DNA from 2 places in the Geobacillus sp. Sah69 genome. Region 1 is predicted to be linked to the other one. Evidence: predicted binding sites of a transcription regulator. Region 1 holds the regulator's gene; the other holds the start of a gene.
What was found. The regulator NrdR, encoded in region 1, represses ribonucleotide reductase genes. The targets are predictions, from matches to a motif close to AACACNATATATNGTGTT.
Positions count from the first base shown of each region.

Region 2: a site for NrdR is predicted at 3,683-3,700, ahead of AP057_RS02710 (vitamin B12-dependent ribonucleotide reductase). Genes of this name have one in related genera too.

Region 1 is NZ_LLKS01000039.1:31,672-38,094, reverse strand. It holds gene dnaI (primosomal protein DnaI) at 1-191, opposite strand, end outside; partial or broken gene AP057_RS10045 (replication initiation and membrane attachment family protein) at 203-1,594, opposite strand; gene nrdR (transcriptional regulator NrdR) at 1,700-2,161, opposite strand; gene AP057_RS10035 (hypothetical protein) at 2,229-2,627, opposite strand; gene speD (adenosylmethionine decarboxylase) at 2,753-3,127, opposite strand; partial or broken gene AP057_RS18160 (glyceraldehyde 3-phosphate dehydrogenase NAD-binding domain-containing protein) at 3,427-4,335, opposite strand; gene coaE (dephospho-CoA kinase) at 4,452-5,057, opposite strand; gene mutM (DNA-formamidopyrimidine glycosylase) at 5,086-5,910, opposite strand; gene polA (DNA polymerase I) at 6,008-6,423, opposite strand, start outside.
Region 2 is NZ_LLKS01000019.1:167,918-174,340, forward strand. It holds gene gcvPB (aminomethyl-transferring glycine dehydrogenase subunit GcvPB) at 1-694, shown strand, start outside; gene AP057_RS02695 (ROK family protein) at 877-2,064, shown strand; gene AP057_RS02700 (rhodanese-like domain-containing protein) at 2,121-2,495, opposite strand; gene AP057_RS02705 (biotin/lipoate A/B protein ligase family protein) at 2,705-3,541, shown strand; gene AP057_RS02710 (vitamin B12-dependent ribonucleotide reductase) at 3,794-6,367, shown strand.

The DNA of each region.
Region 1 (6,423 bases):
TGTTGCTCGATAAATTCGTACAGCTTCATTAAACTTCGGTCCACCGCATCGCGCGACAGCTGCTGCTCGTGCGCCTGCAAAAACGGCTGCACGTCCGGATGCGTCAAAATATAGCGCCGCATTTGTTCATAGCGCCGCCGGAACCCTTCGTTTCCGAACAGCCGCTGCAACAGTTGATTTACTCGTTCCATCGCCTTTACACCTACGATCCATCACGGTATTTTTTCAGCCGTTCCTCGAGCTCTTTGCGCGCCTGTTCCACATCAAAGTCGTCATCATCCGGCTGGCTGTAATCCATGTTCAGCCAGTCGGGGACGATTTCGGTGCGCACGACTTTGCGCACTGTCCGCGTCCCTTTTTCTTTTTCATTCGCCCAGTTTTGGTACGTCTTTGCTTCCTCTTTAGCCAGCTCCATCGCCTCTTTGACGGTGCGCACCTTTTTGCGCGCCCAATGGCTGGCGATTTTCTCGACATATTTTTTCGATAGTTTCATATTCGTCCGCAGCATGACGTAATAAATCAGCACATTGACGACGCCCGGAAGAAGCTGCTGTTGAAACATAATATCTTCGATCAATTGCAAATCGGCGAGCGACGGCTCCGCTCCCCCGGAAATTTCCTTCAGAAGCTGGCGCGGGGAGATCGTCTCGAGCTGCTTCATCAACGCCTCCTCTTTTGTGCGTGGCTCGATGTATTCCATCGTCCGGTAAGCGAGCGGCTGCACCCGTTCGACAAGGCGCGGGGCGGCGCCGCCGTGCTCGATCTCATACCACTCCCGGGCCGCCCGGCGCAGGGCGTCAATGTCAATCTCGTATGCCGSWTCGMTKRCRMMRARRACAATTTTTTGCATTTCCAGCGGCGGGATGCCGTACAAAAATGCCAACTTTTTGATCGCTTCTTTCACTTTCGCGGTTACGGCCCGGCGCGGCACCATCTGTTTCGACAAGCCGGCAAAAAACAGCTCAAAATCAAACACGCCGTCATCGAGCGCATACGACGCCTCGTCCCGCCCCATGTGCACTTTTCCATCCGGCGGCTCGAGCTCGCGCCCGGCCTCTTCATTGAATCCCGCGACGATTTGTTCAGCATGAACGGACGAAAATACGTCCGAAAACGCGCGCGTCACCCGGGTGAACTTTGTCTCATCCACAACCGGGCAGGCAAAACAGTCATTCAGCTGGGCAAACATATGACGGCCGACTTGCCGGTACAAAAAGACGCCGAGCATTTCGTCGCGGAAAAATTGATCCGGCGCCAGCGGCGGGCGCAGCTCATACACAAACTGCTTCGGCTCTTCCGCCTCGGGGGCGTGGACGTACGTATTCAGCAGCCCGATGCCTTCGAGCTTCAGCCGCTCGCTGTAAATGTCCGGCAGACCGCACTGCATGAGCGCCATAAGCCGATGGTGGGTCGCTTCCCGGCCGCCAAGCAGCTCGAGCTCCCCCCAAAGCGTCATATATAAGGCGAGCGCACGATGGCCGATCAGCGGCTGATACAGCATAGTCAACACTTTTCGGTCCGCATCGTGCAGCGCAGTGCGGCTTTGCACCATATACCGATCAACGGCCAACAACTCTTTCCAATGGTGTGGCATCGCTCCGACCTTCCATTCTGCCATATTCGTTTCCATCCACCTCTCGCCTTCCCGGCCGAAAAATAAGCTGAAAAAAGGGCCTGCCGCATTCCCGCCCGAGCCCTTTTACCGTTGTCCTTTTTTAATCAGCTCTTTTAGCTCTTCGATAAATACGTTGATATCTTTAAACTGCCGATAGACGGAAGCGAAGCGGACATAGGCCACCTCATCGATGCGCGACAGCCGCTCCATGACCATTTCGCCGATCGTTTCGCTTTTTACTTCCGATACGCCTTGGCTGCGCAGCTCGCGCTCGATTTCCTGCGTCACTTTTTCCAATTGCTCAAGCGCCACCGGCCGTTTTTCACACGCTTTGATCAAACCGCGCAAAATTTTTTCCCGGCTGAACTCCTCGCGCGTCCCTTCTTTTTTGACGACAATCAGCGGCGGTTCCTCGACCCGCTCAAACGTCGTAAATCGATAGTGGCATTGTTCGCACTCGCGCCGGCGGCGAATCGAGCGGCCTTCTTCGGCCGGGCGCGAGTCAAGCACGCGCGTGCCTTGGTGATGGCATGACGGACATCGCATAACATCCACTCCGTTCCTCTTCTTATCTTCTATCATACCGGAATGGCAGATGGCAGACAAGCCATAGTCAGCTATTGAGGCCAGAACCGATATACGGCAGGCGGCCGTCAAGCTTCCGGTATAACTCAAGGATGACCGCCCGGCTGCGGCCAAAATCAAACGGCAAGAACTTTGTCTCGGTCGTCACCGAAAAGTCCACCGCCGTTTCAAACGGGCGGACGGAAATGACGGTGGCGACGATAAACAGCTTGGGGCCGCGCCGCGTTTGGGCGCAAAGCTCGCCGCGCTCTTCGGAAACGGAAAGCAGCTCGGCGTCAGGCAGCGAAGCGAGCAGCTCTTTCACCGCGTCGATGACAGCGCGGTGGGCCGCTTTGTAGTAATGGCTCCGGAGCTCGGCGTCCTCATGGTTTTCCCGCGTTTCGCAATGGTTCGTCAACGCATACTTCAACTTTTTCCACATGCTCATAGCCACGTCTCCCTAATCGTTCTTTTTTTCACCATCATACCATGATTTTGGCCGCCATGGCACCGCCGAAAGCGTAAAAAAAGGAGCGTCCTGTTTACGCTCCTTTTGCTTCCGTTGTTATGGAATTACAGCGCGTGCGCCTTTTTCACTTCAATCGGGCGCATGCCGCGCGGCAGCTCAATCGTTTCCCGCGTTTGCGCGCCAAGCTTTTCGGCGATGTAATCCGCGGCGATGGTCGGGTCTAAATGGCCGCATGTATACACATCAATGCTGGCATAGCCGTGTTCCGGAAACGTATGAATCGTTAAATGGGATTCGGAAATAATGACGACCCCGCTTACGCCTTGCGGAGCGAATTTATGGAACGCGACTTCGCGAATTTCCGCTCCCGATTTTAATGCGGCGTCTACAAACGTTTTTTCAATAAAGTCCATATCGTTCAGTTTGTCAAAGTCGCATCCCCAAAGTTCCGAGATAACGTGACGACCCATCGTATCCATGCGAAAGTCCCCCTTTTAACCAATTTTCTCAAATAAAAAACAGATTTGTAGGTTGCAAAATGGCATGTATAACTACCACGGGGGAAAGTTAGTCCTAAGAGGTCCTAACCCTTTAAGTAGTCACATTACCTTTGCCGTTAAGAAGTTCACGAAACATAGTATACTTTGTTTAGGGGGTTTTTGCAACAGGCTTTTTTAATTTTTCGCATGCCAAAAGGAAAAAGCGCCCACACCGCCACACGGGCGGATCGGACGCTTTGCGCATCTTTTCACGATTGCGAGATTGGAAGAAAAACTGCTTAAGCGCTCACATGAAGACGCTCATTCATTTTGGCGGCGACAAGGCTGGCCAAGTCGACGACGCGGCACGAATAGCCCCACTCGTTGTCGTACCAGGCGAGCACTTTCACTTTCCGGCCGTCAATCACCATTGTCGACAAACCGTCAATGATCGCCGAATGCGGGTTCATGCGGGTTCGTGTTGAAATCGATCGACACAAGCGGCTCCATCGTGAAATCCAAAATGCCTTTCAGCGGACCATTGGCTGCGCGGAGAAGAGCTTCGTTCACTTCCTCGACCGTCACATCCCGCTTGACGTCAACGACCAAATCGACAAGCGACACGTTCGGCGTCGGAACGCGCAACGCCATGCCATGAAGCTTTCCTTGTGAACTACCCACCACCTACACTTCGCTTAGAGGTGGGGGCTTCAAGCGACTTGTGTGTGTTCGCTGAACGGTAAGCCACACACAAGAACCCTTTACGCTTCCCTTCGTTCCGAAGGTGTCCGTTCTAGCCATATTCTATCATATTCGTTGGCTAACGCCAACCGAAATTCATCTCCCACTTTCACTGGTGCTGGCGCACCTTCACGTTTAGAAGTAGGAGACTTCTTTCGGAGGGAAGTTAAATTTGCCGGTCGCTTCAATCACAATATCAATATCAAGCTCTTTCCACGGCAATTGTTGCGGTCGCGCGAGTTCAGCAATTCCACCTTTTTGCCGTTGACAAGCAATCCGTCTTCCAAAGCGGCGACATCGCCGTCGAATTTGCCGTGGTTGGAGTCGTATTTCACCAAATGGGCTAACGTTTCCGGCGGATAGCTAGCATTCACCGCCACAATTTCAAGGTCGGGAGGATTGATGGCTCTCCGGAATACCATCCGTCCAATTCGTCCGAATCCGTTAATCGCCACTTTCGCCTTCATTCACCTTGTTCCCTTCTCATATATGTTATACTATTTATTTTAATCCACATAAATAGTATATCATATTTTTGTGAAATACGGAGAGCAAAATCAATAAAACGCAGCAAAAAAGACGCCTATTTTCCCAAGGCGTCCCATTGATGCAAAATGGCCAGCAACTGCCGGCGTGTCTCTTCGATCGTCCCGTTGTTGTCAATCACCGCATCGGCCCGTTTCACTTTTTCCGCCATCGGCCACTGGGAGCGGATGCGGGCGAGCGCTTCCTCTTCGGTGAAACCGTTGCGCGCCATGAGCCGGCGGAGCTGAACGTCATCGTCGACGTACACAACAAGCACTTTATCCACCCAATGAGTCAGCCCGCTTTCAAATAACAGCGGAATATCTAGGACGACGGTCTTCGCTCCGGAGCGGATGTGCGCTTCTTTTTCAGCCAGCATTTTTTTCCGCACCGCTGGGTGAACGATGGCGTTGAGCACTTTCCGCTGTTGTTCGTCGTTAAAGACGATCGCCCCGAGTGTGGCTCGGTCGATTTCGCCGTCCGCCCGCAAAATGCCCGGACCGAATGCAGCGACGATTTGCCGGTACGACTCCTCCCCCGGGCGGACGACGGCGCGCGCCGCCTCATCCGCATCGATGACCGGAAGGCCGAGCTCGCGCATCATCGCGCTGACCGTGCTTTTGCCGCTCGCAATTCCACCGGTTAATCCGATCGTGAATGCCATTCGGCACCCCTCCTTTTTTGTCTGCTGCCTAGCGTTGGCAACGCGGGCAATAATGCGTGCCGCGGCCGGCGACAACCATTTTCTCAATCGGGGTGCCGCACCGTTTGCACGGCTCCCCTTTGCGGCCGTATACGAACAGGTGATGCTGGAACATTCCGGCTTCTCCTTGCGTATTCACATACGTGCGCACCGTGCTTCCCCCTTTCATGACCGCCTCGCCGATCGTCGCCACCATTTCTTCGTGCAACCGTGCAAGTTCTTCATCCGTCAGCGAAGCAGCCGGCCGTCCAGGGAGAATGCCGGCGCGAAACAGCGCTTCGTCGACATAAATGTTGCCAAACCCGGCCACGACCGTTTGATCAAGCAACAACGCTTTCACCGTCCGCTTTGTTTTCGCCGCTTTTGCGGCCAACACCGCCGGAGAAAACGCTGGGGACAACGGTTCCGGCCCTAATTGAGCGAGCGGCGGCCGGCAGTCTGCTTCCTCTTTCGCGTACACGTGCATGGTTCCGAATTTGCGTACATCGCGATAACGAAGCTCACTGCCGTCTGTAAAATGAAACACAATGTGCGTATGCGGTTCAAGCGGCTCATCGGACTGGGCGACCGCGTAGCGCCCCTCCATGCGCAAATGGGAGATGAGCATATCCCGGTCAAGCAAAAATTTCAAAAATTTCCCGCGCCGATCGATGCCGCGCACCGTCTGCCCGGCCAGCCTGGCAGCAAACGCCGCCGGGTCTTGCGGATGACGAATGATATTCGGCCAAAACACCCGCACCTCTTCAATCGTTTTGCCAGCGACAAGCGGCAACAGCGTGCGGCGGATCGTTTCCACTTCCGGCAGTTCCGGCATGGCGCCTCCCTCCTTTTCCTGTTCGTGCACCTGTTTTAAAGCAACAGCTCATTGCGCGGCCCCGTGAAAAACCGAGCAGCTGGCGGGCAGGCCGCTTTTATTTGGCGTCGTACCACGTCGGACCGTAATGGTAATCGACTTTCAGCGGCACGCGGAGTGCGACGGCTTGCTCCATCACCTCTGGAACGAGGCGGCACAGCCGCTCGATTTCCTCTTTCGGCGCCTCCAAAATGAGTTCGTCATGCACTTGCAGCAACAGGCGCGCCTGCAGCCGTTCTTCGCGCAGCCTCACGCTTAGATCGATCATCGCTTTTTTAATAATATCAGCGGCACTCCCTTGGATCGGTGTGTTCATCGCCGTCCGCTCGGCGAAGCTGCGGACGTTGAAGTTGCGGCTTGTAATATCGGGCAAATAGCGGCGCCGATGCAGCAGCGTCGTCACATACCCTTTTTGTTTCGCTTCTTGCACAATGTTGTCCATATATTGCTTTACACCTGGAAAACTGGCAAAAT
Region 2 (6,423 bases), on a different contig from region 1:
CGGCGATATGGGCTTTGACGTCGTCCATTTGAACTTGCATAAAACGTTCACCGGCCCGCACGGCGGCGGAGGGCCAGGATCGGGCCCGGTCGGGGTGAAAGCTGACCTTGTGCCGTTTTTGCCGAAACCGGTCATCGCCAAAGGGGAAAACGGCCGTTGCTACCTTGACTACGACCGTCCACAGTCAATCGGCCGCGTCAAGCCGTTTTACGGCAATTTCGGCATCAACGTCCGGGCGTACACGTACATCCGCTCGATGGGGTCGGACGGTTTGAAAGCGGTGAGCGAATACGCCGTTTTAAACGCCAACTATATGATGCGCCGTCTTGCCGAGTATTACGATTTGCCGTATGACCGCCATTGCAAGCATGAGTTTGTCTTATCCGGCAAGCGGCAAAAGAAACTTGGCGTCAGAACGCTTGACATTGCGAAACGGCTGCTTGATTTCGGCTTCCATCCGCCGACCATTTACTTCCCGCTCATCGTCGAAGAGTGCATGATGATTGAGCCGACCGAGACGGAGTCAAAAGAAACGCTTGATGCGTTCATCGATGCGATGATTCAAATTGCCAAGGAAGCGGAAGAAACTCCGGAAATCGTTCAAGAAGCGCCGCATACGACGGTCGTCAAGCGGCTTGATGAAACGACCGCAGCGCGCAAGCCGATTTTGCGCTATCAAAAGCCGACAAACTGATCCGTGATACCGACAAACGGCTCGCCCGACAGTGGGCGGGCCGTTTCGTTTGGGGACAGCTGCATTGTTATGGCGGCATTGACAGAAAAGTCTAGTTAGTTTATTATATAAACTAATAACAATGGCTGATCCATCATTCGCGGTGCATACTAAAAGTCATGACGAAAAGGATGACCGAAAACATGAGGACAGGGAACATCACTCTTGTCAAAAAAATGAATAAACAGCTCGTCCTGAAATTGATCCGCGACCAACACCCGATTTCACGCGCCGATATTGCGAAAACGACCGGACTGAATAAAGCGACGGTTTCAGCGCTCGTCGATGAGCTGATCGCCGAGCATTTCGTCCATGAAAGCGGAATCGGCGAGTCAACCGGCGGGCGCCGGCCGCTCATGCTTCGCTTCAACGCCGACGCCGGCTCGCTTATCGGCGTTGAGCTGGGGGTGAACTATTTGTATGCCGTGTTGACCAATTTAAACGCGGACATTCTTTGGGAGCAACGGCGTTCGTTCCGCCCGTCTGAAGGGCAGGAGGCGATCATCGGCGAAATGATGGAGCTCATCGAGGCGGCCATCCGCCGGGCGCCGGCGACGCCGTACGGTGTGATGGGAATCGGCATCGGGGTGCCGGGCGTTGTCCATACGGAAAGCGGGACGGTGATTTTTGCGCCGAACTTGCGTTTGGGCGATGTGGCGTTGGCATCGGCCTTGCAAAAGCGATGGCCGCAATATCCGGTTATTGTGGAAAACGAGGCGAAACTGGCGGCGCTTGGCGAAAAATGGTTCGGCGCCGGCAACGAGTTCGCCCACTTTGTTTACATCAGCGCCGGAATCGGCATTGGCGCCGGCGTCGTTCTTCACCATCAGCTCTATCGGGGTGTCAGCGGCCTAGCTGGTGAAATCGGTCATCATACGATCGATGTCAACGGCATTCGCTGCAGCTGCGGCAACATCGGCTGCTGGGAAATGTATGCGTCGGAAAAATACATTGAGCGCCGTTTGGCTGAAGAAGGGCGTTCCGAATGGCTCGATGAACGCTTTTCCATCGCTGCGATGGCGTTGGCAGCAGAAAGCGATGAACAGCTGGCGCGCATTTTGGCGGAAACGGGGCGTTATCTCGGCATCGGACTGTTGCAGGTGATCTACGCGTACAATCCGGAGGCGATCATTATCGGCGGCCCGCTGGCCCAAGCGGGCGAGTATGTGATCGGTCCGGCGCGCCAAGAAGTGAGAAAGCGAATTCTCGTCAAAAAAGAAAGCGAGCCGTCCATCATCTCCTCCAAGCTGAAAGAGAAAAGCTGCGCCATCGGCGCGGCTGCTTCGGTGCTTGAGGCGGTCGTCCTGCCGCCGGAATTTGCGGCGGTCTAGCGCATGCGAAAAGAGGCGCCTGCCTGTTTGGGCAGAGCGCCTTTTTGGTTAACGGGCTACGCTTTTTTCTTCACTTTCCCGGTCCACGTTTTAAATCCGCCTTTTAAATGGTACAAATCGCGATACCCTTTCCGGTAAAGCATTTGCGCGGCTCGCCCGCTGCGCAGTCCGTTTTGGCAATATAAATAAATCGGCTGGTCTTTGCGCAATTCTTTCATGCGCATGCGCAGTTGGGTCAGCGGGATGTTGCGCGCCCCTAAAATATGTCCAGCCGCAAACTCGTCCGGTTCGCGGACGTCGACGAGTTGCGCTTTTCGATAACCGGCGCGGAACTCTTCCTCTGTCAATGCTTTGACAATTCTCTTCTGCCAGAAGTACGTAATGACGGAATACACGATGATTGCGCCGAGAATAATGAGCAATGCTTCCACCCGTCATGCCTCCTTTCGCTTCGTCTGCTATTTCCTATTATATAAAGTCGCCGCCGGGAAGCAAAGAGGTTTTCGCAATGCCATTTTTCTTTCCTTCACCGGCGTTGTTTGCTAAACTAATAAAGGCGGCCAAAAGCGTCCCGCCCCTTGGCGGTGGTGGACAAGCCGCCGCAGCGTTTAGAGTATGGAACAATAGAGAAGGTGGAACGATGGCAAAAGAAGTATGGCGCTTTATCGATTCCGGCTATTGCCCGCCGGCGTTCAATATGGCGCTCGATGAGGCGCTTCTCGATTGGCACAGCGAAGGAAAAATTCCGCCGACGATCCGCTTTTACGGCTGGAATCCGCCGACGTTGTCGATCGGCTATTTTCAAAAAGTGGAGAAAGAAATTGATTTAGACGCGGTCAAACGGCACGGCCTCGGCTTTGTCCGTCGGCCGACCGGCGGGCGCGGCGTCCTGCACGATAAAGAATTGACATACAGCGTCATCGTCTCCGAGTCGCACCCGGCGATGCCGAAGACGGTGACAGAAGCATACCGCGTCATCTCCCAGGGCATTTTGGAAGGATTTCGCTTCCTTGGGCTTGACGCGTATTTCGCCGTGCCGAAAACAGAAGAAGAAAAAGCGGATTTGCGCAGCCCGCGCTCGGCTGTTTGCTTTGACGCACCGTCGTGGTACGAACTTGTCGTTGAGGGGCGGAAAATCGCCGGCAGTGCGCAAACGCGGCAAAAAGGCGTCATTTTGCAGCATGGTTCGATTTTGCTCGATTTGGACGAAGACTTGCTGTTCAGCTTGTTTAAATATCCAAACGAGCGGGTGAAAGAGCGTCTGCAGCGCGATTTTAAAAAGAAAGCCGTCGCGATCAATGAGTTGACGAGCCGCACGGTGACGATCGAGGAAGCGAAAGAGGCGTTTTACAAAGGATTTAAAAAAGGATTGAACATCGTATTGGAACCGTACACGCTCACCGCCGAAGAGTTGGCGTACGTTGAAGAGCTGGCGCGGACGAAATACGAAAGCGATGAATGGAACTTTAAGCGTTAGGCGGCAATATGGAACATCGCTCCTGTTTTGGCAAAAACGGCATGGCTGGTCCGTTTTTCGCCGTTTTTTGTCTTTTTTTGCTTGACAAAAACGAAATGATTTGTTCTAAATAACAATATATAGTATGATTTTCGTAAAAATCATACTATATATTGTTTTTTTCTGTTTGATATGGTAAGGTAGAGAAGACAGGGCAACATTGGCAAAAACATGAGAGATTATATAATTATATAAAAGAGGAGAGATAGGAGAATGACGGTGGCGTCGTCCGAAAAAATGAAAATCAATATTGACAAGCTGAACGAGGATATCCGCCTATTTCCGCAAGTGCATCCGATTACGCCGGATATGCACATCACCCATAAAGGCGTATCCCGTTTGGTCATGTTGGACCGTTATTCGTTTAAGGATACGGAAAAGCTGACGCTCACACCGGGCGATTTCGTTGTGTTGACGATCAAGGAGGACCCGAAATTCCCAGCCCGCGGTCTCGGTTTTATCGTCGATATTGACTGGGAGGCGAAAAAAGCGCGCGTGTTGATTGAAGACGAATACCGGCACGTGCTCGAAGGCGAGGAGGCGGAAACCGGCATTGTCCTTCGATCGCTCGACATTATCGACAAGCCGCTCGAGATTTTCTATGAGCAAATCGCCAAGCGCAATGCGACCGGGCTGGCGGCGGTGGAAAAGACCGAAGAAAAGCGGAAAGAGTGGTTCGAAAAGTTTTATCAAGAGCTCGCCAGCTTGAATTTTGTTCCGGCCGGCCGCGTGTTGTACGGGGCGGGTTCAGGCAAGGAAGTGACGTATTTCAACTGCTATGTGATGCCGTTTGTGAAAGATTCGCGCGAAGGCATTTCCGAACATCGGAAGCAGGTGATGGAAATTATGAGCCGCGGCGGCGGCGTTGGGACGAACGGCTCGACATTGCGGCCGCGCCATACGCTTGCGCGCGGGGTGAACGGCAAATCGTCCGGGTCGGTCTCATGGCTTGACGACATTGCGAAGCTGACCCACCTTGTTGAGCAAGGTGGCTCCCGCCGCGGCGCCCAAATGATTATGCTGGCCGACTGGCACCCGGACATTATCGAATTCATCGTCTCGAAAATGCAAAACCCGCGCATTTTGCGCTACCTGCTTGAAAATATGGAAGACGAGGGCATCAAAAAAGCAGCGCGCGACAAACTGAAATTCACGCCGCTCACCGAGCGGGAGCGGACGATGTACGAAGCGATCGTCCGGTACAAAAACGCGCCTGACTACGGCGGCTTCACAGAGGAAATTATCAAAGATGCCGAAGAAAAACTGCGCACCGGCGGTACATACACGGTGCACAACCCGGACTTTTTGACCGGTGCGAACATTTCCGTCTGCTTGACGAAAGAATTCATGGAAGCGGTCGAAAAGGACGAAGAATACGCGTTGCGCTTCCCGGACGTAGAAACGTATTCTGAAGAAGAAATGCGCATTTACAATGAAAAATGGCATGAAGTCGGCGATGTGCGCGAATGGGAACAAATGGGCTACCGCGTCCGCGTCTACCGGAAAATCCGCGCCCGCGAGCTTTGGAAGTTGATCAACATTTGTGCGACGTATTCAGCCGAGCCGGGCATTTTCTTCATCGACAATGCCAATGAAATGACGAACGCTCGCGCGTACGGACAAAAAGTCGTGGCGACCAATCCGTGCGGGGAACAGCCCCTTGCGCCATATTCGGTCTGCAACTTGGCCGCCATTAACTTGGCGAACATGGTGGACAAAGAGCGGAAAGTCGTGGACTATGAAAAACTGAAGCGTACGGTTGAAATCGGGGTGCGGATGCAAGACAACGTCATTGATGCTACGCCATACTTCCTTGAGGAAAACAAAAAACAGGCGCTCGGCGAGCGCCGCATCGGCCTTGGCGTCATGGGGCTTGCCGACTTGCTCATTTACTGCGAAAAAGCGTACGGCTCCGAGGAAGGAAATCAACTTGTGGACGAACTGTTCCGCACGATCGCCACGACCGCTTACCGGGCCTCGATCGAGCTGGCGAAAGAAAAAGGCAGCTTCCCGTTTTTGGTCGGCGAAACGGAAGAAGAAACGCAAAAGCTACGCGAAGCGTTCATCAACACCGGTTACATGAAACGGATGCCGGATGACATTCGCCAAGATATTTTGAAATACGGCATCCGCAACTCACACTTGCTGACGGTGGCGCCGACAGGATCGACGGGAACGATGGTTGGCGTCTCAACCGGGCTGGAGCCGTACTTCTCGTTCTCGTACTACCGGAGCGGGCGCTTGGGCAAATTTATCGAAGTGAAAGCGGACATTGTCCAAGAATATTTGGACAAACATCCGGAAGCCGACCCGAACCATTTGCCGCCTTGGTTTGTGACGGCGATGGACTTGCCGCCGGAAGCGCACGCCGATGTGCAATGCATCATTCAGCGCTGGGTCGACTCGAGCTTGTCGAAAACGGTCAACGCGCCGAGAGGCTACACCGTCGAGCAAGTGCAAAAAGTGTACGAGCGTTTATGGCGCGGCGGCGCGAAAGGCGGCACCGTCTACGTCGACGGCAGCCGCGATGAGCAAGTGTTAACGTTGAAAGCGGAAGAAAACCGGATCGAAGAACAGCTAGAACTGCTTCCAGAAGAACAAGAGGAAAAAGAAACGAAACGCGCCGTCGTGCTTGTCGATACGATTCAAGATGTGCGCGCCACCGATGTGACGATCGGCTCCGAAATCGGCAACATTTGCCCGATTTGCCGCGAAGGAACGGTCGAAGAGATCGGCGGCTGCAACACGTGCACGAACTGCGGCGCCCAGCTGAAGTGCGGCCTGTAATGGTGATACGGATGGGTTTGGATGGATGAAACGCTGGTTTCCGTAGAGGAACCGGC